2 regions of the Streptomyces sp. NPDC031132 genome follow, and region 2 is predicted to be linked to the other one. Evidence: riboswitches for the same ligand, from Rfam matches in the RefSeq annotation. Region 2 holds a riboswitch; the other holds the start of a gene.
The links. Region 2 has a riboswitch for glycine ahead of gcvP (aminomethyl-transferring glycine dehydrogenase). Riboswitches for the same ligand answer to the same signal wherever they lie in the genome.
Positions count from the first base shown of each region.

Region 1 (3,402 bases), on a different contig from region 2:
GGTCGACAGCCACTCGTGCTCCTTGCTGTAACGCAGCTGCTGGGGGTTGCTCATGACCTGATTCTCCTGGATGCGGGGGAGTGGATACGAACAGTGGTCTTGCGGACTGAGACGGCCGGTACGGCGCCCGTGCGACGCGCGTACGGCGTCCGTAGGGAGCCGGTAGGGGGTACGGGTGTTACTTCTGCCGCTTGTAGAACGGCAGGGCCACGACCTCGTACGGCTCATGCGTACCGCGAATGTCCACGCCGACGCCGGAGGTGCCGGGCGCGGCGTGCGCCGCGTCCACGTACGCCATCGCGATCGGCTTGCCCAGCGTCGGGGACGGGGCGCCCGAGGTGACCTCGCCGACGACCTGCCCGTCGGCCACGACGGGGAAGCCGGCGCGCGGGACGCGGCGGCCCTCGGCGATCAGGCCGACCAGCTTGCGCGGCGGGTTCGTGGCGGCCCGCTCGGCGGCGGCCTCCAGGGCGGCGCGGCCCACGAACTCGCCCTCCTTCTCGAACTTCACGACCCGGCCCAGCCCCGCGTCGAAGGGGGTGAGGGAGGTGGTCAGCTCGTGCCCGTACAGCGGCATGCCCGCCTCCAGGCGCAGGGTGTCGCGGCAGGACAGGCCGGCCGGGACCAGGCCGACGCCCTCGCCCGCCTTGGTCAGCGCCTGCCACAGCTCCACGGCGTGCTCGGGGGCGACGAACAGCTCGAAGCCGTCCTCGCCCGTGTAGCCCGTACGTGCGATCAGCGCGGGCACGCCCGCGACCGTGCCCGGCAGGCCGGCGTAGTACTTCAGGCCGTCCAGGTCGGCGTCGGTGAGGGAGCCGAGGATGCCGGGGGACTCCGGGCCCTGGACGGCGATCAGCGCGTACGCGTCGCGGTCGTCGCGGACCTCGGTGTCGAAGCCGGCGGCGCGCTCGGTCAGGGCGTCCAGGACGACCTGGGCGTTGGAGGCGTTCGCGACGACCATGTACTCGGTCTCGCCCAGGCGGTAGACGATCAGGTCGTCGACGATCCCGCCGTCCTCCTGGCAGATGTGCGTGTAGCGGGCGCGGCCGACGCCGACGGTGGAGATGTTGCCGACCAGCGCGTAGTCCAGGGCCTTGACGGCCTCCGGGCCGGTCAGCGTGATCTCGCCCATGTGGGACAGGTCGAACAGGCCGGCCCTGGTGCGGACGGCGTTGTGCTCGTCGCGCTCACTGGCGTACCGCAGGGGCATGTCCCAGCCCGCGAAATCGGTCATGGTGGCACCGAGCGATCGGTGCAGCGCATCGAGGGCGGTCAGGCGGGGGGCAGTGCTCATGGGTGTGGCTCCCGGGTCCCAGGGCATGACATGACGAGGACGATCCTCCCCATCTGTCATCGGAACCTGAGAGGTTCGCCGAGAGTTCCCGGTCGGACCCGGGGAACGTCGACTTGCACCTTGGGTGGAGCGCACGCGGATGCCGTCGTGAGGGACGGCGGCGCGGCTCGCTTTTCAGATCTGCCTCATCCACGCGGTACGGGGCCTGAGAGATTCAAGGGAGGAACTTGCTCCTTCGGCGCCCGGGCGCGGCCTCAACGGCCTGCCGGGACTCTCCCGCGCGGATTCAAGCGGCCGGTATGCAGTTGGTCCAGATGGCGCACATCATTGCACGCCGTCCGGGCGATCGGACGGTCGGGCCCGAAAGAACGTACGGACCGGTGAGGCGGCCGGGAAGCGCGGGCCGGAACCGGGCGGTGCCGGATTACCGTCTCTTTACACTCAGTGGGCATGAGGGGCCCGGCGGGCCCGATGGGGGGAGGCGATCACTGTGCGGAGATTCGGAGTGCTGGCGGCGACCGGGACGGGAGCCGTGGAGGGAGTGCCGGCGGCGCGGCGGGCGTGCTCCGTCGGCGGTCCCGTACGGGACCTGCGCGGCCGGGGGCCGCAGGGACCGCAGTGGCTCGGCTTCGCCGAAGGCGACATCGTCGTGGTGTCCGGCCTGCCGGGCGGCGGCAAGAGCACGCTGATCAAGCGGGCCGCGGAGGGCGGCGGCATCGACTCCCAGGACGTGCGCGAGCGCTGGGAGCGGCGGATGCCGCGGGCGCTGCCGTACGCGGTGTACCGGCCGCTGGTCCGCTGCGCGCACTACTGGGGCCTGTGGCGGACGCTGCGCTCCGGGGCCTCGGCGGTGGTCCACGACTGCGGGACGCAGAGCTGGGTGCGGAGCCTGCTGGCCGCGGCCGCCCGGCGGCGGGGCCGGGGGCTGCACCTGCTGCTGCTGGACACCACCCCCGAGGAGGCCCTGTCCGGGCAGGCGGCGCGGGGGCGCGGGGTGTCGGCGTACGCCTTCGCCCGCCATCGCGGCGCGGTGGCCCGGCTGCTGCGCGAAGCGGAATCGGGCCGCCTCCCCGCGGGCTGCACGTCGGCGGTCCTCCTGGACCGCGGCTCGGCCGCGTCCGTGACCCGCATAGCGTTCCGGCGGGAGTCGGCGTAGCCCCCGGAAGGGGGCGGGGCCCGAGCCGTTAACCTCGGGCCGACAGCGTGGGGCGAATCAGCGGAGGCGTACATGCAGGGCGGCGGCTGGCCGGACAACGAGCTGGAACAGGTGCTCGGGGCGGCGCTCGGGCAGGCGGACGCCGGGGCCCGGATCGTCGAGGTGCTCGGGCGGAGCCTGCTCTGGGTGCCCCTGCCCGGCGGCGGCGGCCCGGACGGGGCCGGCCTCACGCTGCCCACCATGGAGATCGCCGGGGCGGCGTACGTCCCCGTCTACAGCTCCGAGGCCCAGTTCCGCGCCTGCGCCGGACCCGCCATGGACTTCGCCGTCGCCCCGGCCGTCGAGTTCGCCCGCGGTCTGCCCCCGCAGCTCGGCATCGCCGTGAACCCCGAGGGGGCCGTCGGCGTCCCGCTGCCCCCGCCCGCCGTCGCGGAGCTCTGCCGCATCGGCCGCAGCCCCCTCGACGGCCCCGCCACCGGCGGCCGCGTCCGGCTCTACGAGCCCGACTGGCAGGAAGACCCGGTGGACTTCCTGACCGCCGCCGCCGAGGAGTTCCGCGCCACCGGCGTGGTCGCCGCCGCCCACCGCTGCCTCGCCAGCGTCGAGGGCGGGGAGCCGGAGCTCTACATCGGTGTCCGGCTGCTGGGATGGGAGCCCGACATGCGGAACGCCCCGATGGACGCCCTCGGCCGGGCCCTGACCCGGGTACCGCCGCCCTGGCCCGTGCAGTTGATCCTCCTGGACGCCGTGCAGGACCCGGTGGTCGACTTCATCGTTACGCGCGTACGCCCCTTCTACCTGCCATAGGGCCGCTTAAGCTGGGTGCGGATACGGGTGGGACGACGGGCAGACGAAGAAGGAGTACCGGGTGAGTGCGTCAGGCACGGCCGCGGCCGGGCAGCTCGAGCACATGATGCGCCAGGTGACTCCCGGGCGCTACGAGAGCTATGAG
Region 1 covers NZ_JBVIGX010000001.1:409,630-413,031, forward strand. Annotated here, with positions in the region: gene gcvH (glycine cleavage system protein GcvH) at 1-54, opposite strand, end outside; gene gcvT (glycine cleavage system aminomethyltransferase GcvT) at 179-1,294, opposite strand; glycine riboswitch at 1,479-1,583, opposite strand; gene ACZ49B_RS01865 (AAA family ATPase) at 1,779-2,450, shown strand; gene ACZ49B_RS01870 (enhanced serine sensitivity protein SseB) at 2,523-3,257, shown strand; gene ACZ49B_RS01875 (enhanced serine sensitivity protein SseB C-terminal domain-containing protein) at 3,319-3,402, shown strand, end outside.
Region 1: another riboswitch for glycine. It lies ahead of gcvT (glycine cleavage system aminomethyltransferase GcvT); the one in region 2 lies ahead of gcvP (aminomethyl-transferring glycine dehydrogenase).

Region 2 (3,402 bases):
GTCGGGCTGTACCGGATGGCGCTGGGGCTGGACGACCGGCCGGTGGTCGCCGAGCGCGACGCGAAGTCCGTGTCGGTCGAGGACACCTTCGACGTGGACCTGCACGACCGGGTGCGGATCCGGAACGAGGTGCAGAGACTCGCCGACCGGTGTGTGCACCGGCTGCGGGACTCGGGGCACTCGGGGCGCACGATCGTGCTGAAGGTGCGGCGGTACGACTTCTCGACCCTGACGCGCTCCGAGACGCTGCGGGGGCCCACCGACGACCCCGCGGTGGTGCGGGAGGCCGCGGCGCGGCTGCTGGAGGCGGTGGACACCACGGGCGGCGTGCGGCTGCTGGGCGTGGGCGTGACCGGGCTGGCGGACTACACCCAGGAGGACCTGTTCGCGCAGTCCATGGCGGCGGAGGCGGCTGCTGAAGCCGCTGCGGAGGCTGCCGCGGCGGGCGAGGACGTGGCCGCCGAGCAGGACAGGGCTGCGGAGCCCGGAGGGACGGGCGGGATCGGAGGGACGGGCGGGTCCGGTGGCCTTGCTGGTCCGGCAGGGCCTGGTGGGCCCGCAGGGGCCCCCGAAGGCGCGGAGCCGGACGGGGAGGCGGGGCCCGCCCGGGAACGCCGCTGGGCGGCCGGGAGCGACGTACGGCACGCCGTGTACGGGCCGGGGTGGGTGCAGGGCAGCGGGGTCGGGAGGGTGACCGTGCGGTTCGAGCAGCCCGGATCTCCACCGGGCCGGGTGCGCACCTTCCGGGTGGACGACCCCGAGCTGGAGCCGTCCGATCCGCTGCCCCTCGTAGGGGAACCCGCGGTGGGGGCACCCGTACCGGAAGAGGGCTAGGGGGTTTCGTCCCCGTTCGCCAGGCGGCCGAAGTCGCGCTGGATGTCCGACGGGAGGGAGACGTCCAGTCCGTAGTGGTGGTAGAGCTGCAGCTCCTGTTCGGGGGAGAGGTGGCGGCCGACGCCGAAGTCCGGGGCTTCCTTGATCAGGGAGCGTTCGAAGGGGACCCGCAGGGTGTCGTCGACCACCTCGCTCGGTTCCAGCGGGACGAACGCGTCCCGGCTGAACAGGCCCGTCCGGACGGCGGCCCACTCGGGCACGCCCGTGGCATCGTCGAGGTAGACCTCGTCGACGGTGCCGATCTTGGTTCCGTTGCGGTCGAACGCCTTGCGGCCGATCAGGCTGCGCGGATCGATGTCGGTCTGCACGGTCCCTCCATATGGTCGCAACTCCTCCGTAACGACTACAAAAGTGCATTTCCGGGGTGGGGGCCACTCGAGGGAGGTCCCAGAACGTCGCTGGTAGGCTGGGTGACGGCTGTTGACCCTGTGCGGGAGAGTCCTCCGAGTGAGCATGACGGAGGCGCCGAAGGAGCAAATCCTCCCCGGAATCTCTCAGGCATACGTACCGCACGTGACGAGGCCACTCTGGAAAGCAGGGGCGGGTACCGGGTGCGCAGTGCCGGTTCCCCTCCTCACCGACGGTGAAAGCCGGAATCCGCGGGCCATCCCCGCGACTCCGGTGAAGCTCTCAGGTTGAGATGACAGAGGGGGAGGCCGTCCGGGTGCCCGCGCCGTGGTGCCCCTCGCAGGTCGTACGACCCAGGAGGCCTCCGTACATGACCGCCAACCGCATTCCGCTTTCCCAGCTTGAGCGAGGGATCCCCTTCGAGCAGCGCCACATCGGCCCGGATGCCGAGGCGCAGGCGAAGATGCTCGCCCACGTGGGCTACGGCTCGCTGGACGAACTGACCGCCGCCGCGGTACCGGATGTGATCAAGAGCGCCGAGGCGCTGAACCTGCCCGAGGCGCTGACCGAGGCCGAGGTGCTGGCCGAGCTGCGTTCGCTCGCCGACCGCAACCAGGTCCTGACGCCGATGATCGGCCTCGGCTACTACGGGACCTTCACCCCGCCGGTGATCCTGCGCAACGTGATGGAGAACCCGGCCTGGTACACGGCGTACACGCCCTACCAGCCCGAGATCTCGCAGGGCCGCCTCGAGGCGCTCCTGAACTTCCAGACCGTCGTCGCGGACCTCACGGGCCTGCCGACCTCCGGTGCCTCCCTGCTCGACGAGGGCACCGCGGCCGCCGAGGCCATGACGCTGGCCCGCCGCGTGGGCAAGTCCAAGGGGAACATCTTCCTCGTCGACGCCGACGCGCTGCCGCAGACGATCGCCGTGATCGAGACCCGCGCCGAGCCGATCGGCATCGAGATCGTCGTCGCCGACCTGTCCGAGGGCATCCCTGCCGAGGTCGCGGAGCGCGGCGTCTACGGTGTGCTCCTCCAGTACCCGGGCGCCTCCGGTGCCGTACGGGACATCAAGCCGGTCATCGACCAGGCGCACGGCCTCGGCGCGATCGTCGCCGTCGCCGCCGACCTGCTCGCCCTGACCCTGCTGACCTCGCCGGGTGCCCTCGGCGCGGACATCGCGGTCGGCACCACCCAGCGCTTCGGCGTCCCGATGGGCTTCGGCGGTCCGCACGCCGGCTACATGGCCGTCCAGGACAAGCACGCCCGCTCGCTGCCGGGCCGCCTCGTCGGCGTCTCCGTGGACGCGGACGGCAACAAGGCCTACCGTCTGGCGCTGCAGACCCGTGAGCAGCACATCCGCCGCGAGAAGGCCACCAGCAACATCTGCACCGCGCAGGTGCTGCTCGCCGTCATGGCCGGCATGTACGCCGTCTACCACGGTCCGGACGGCCTGCGGACGATCGCCCGCCGTACCCACCGCTACGCGGCCCTGCTCGCGGCCGGTCTGACGGCCGGCGGGGTCGAGCTCGTGCACGGTTCGTACTTCGACACCCTGACCGCCCGGGTGCCCGGCAAGGCCGCCGAGGTCGTCGCCGCGGCCCGCGAGGGCGGGGTCAACCTGTACCAGGTCGACGCCGACCTCGTCTCCCTCTCCTGCGACGAGACGACCCTGCGCGCCGACGTAGAGGCCGTCTGGGCCGCCTTCGGCGTGAGCGCCGACATCGAGGCCCTCGACGAGACCACCGCCGAGGCGCTGCCCGAGGGCCTGCTGCGCTCGGACGACTACCTGGCGCACCCGGTCTTCCACCAGCACCGCAGCGAGACCGCGATGCTGCGCTACCTGCGCAAGCTGGCGGACAAGGACTACGCGCTGGACCGCGGCATGATCCCGCTGGGCTCCTGCACCATGAAGCTCAACGCGACCACCGAGATGGAGTCGGTCACCTGGCCGGAATTCGGCCAGCTGCACCCCTTCGCCCCGGTCGAGCAGGCCGAGGGGTACCTCACGCTCATCTCCGAGCTGGAGGAACGTCTCTGCGAGGTCACCGGCTACGACAAGGTCTCCATCCAGCCGAACGCCGGCTCCCAGGGTGAGCTCGCCGGCCTGCTGGCCGTCCGGGCCTACCACCGGGCGAACGGAGACGAGCAGCGCAC
Region 2 covers NZ_JBVIGX010000008.1:9,640-13,041, forward strand. Annotated here, with positions in the region: gene ACZ49B_RS14080 (DNA polymerase IV) at 1-834, shown strand, start outside; gene ACZ49B_RS14085 (PRC-barrel domain-containing protein) at 831-1,202, opposite strand; glycine riboswitch at 1,316-1,414, shown strand; gene gcvP (aminomethyl-transferring glycine dehydrogenase) at 1,613-3,402, shown strand, end outside.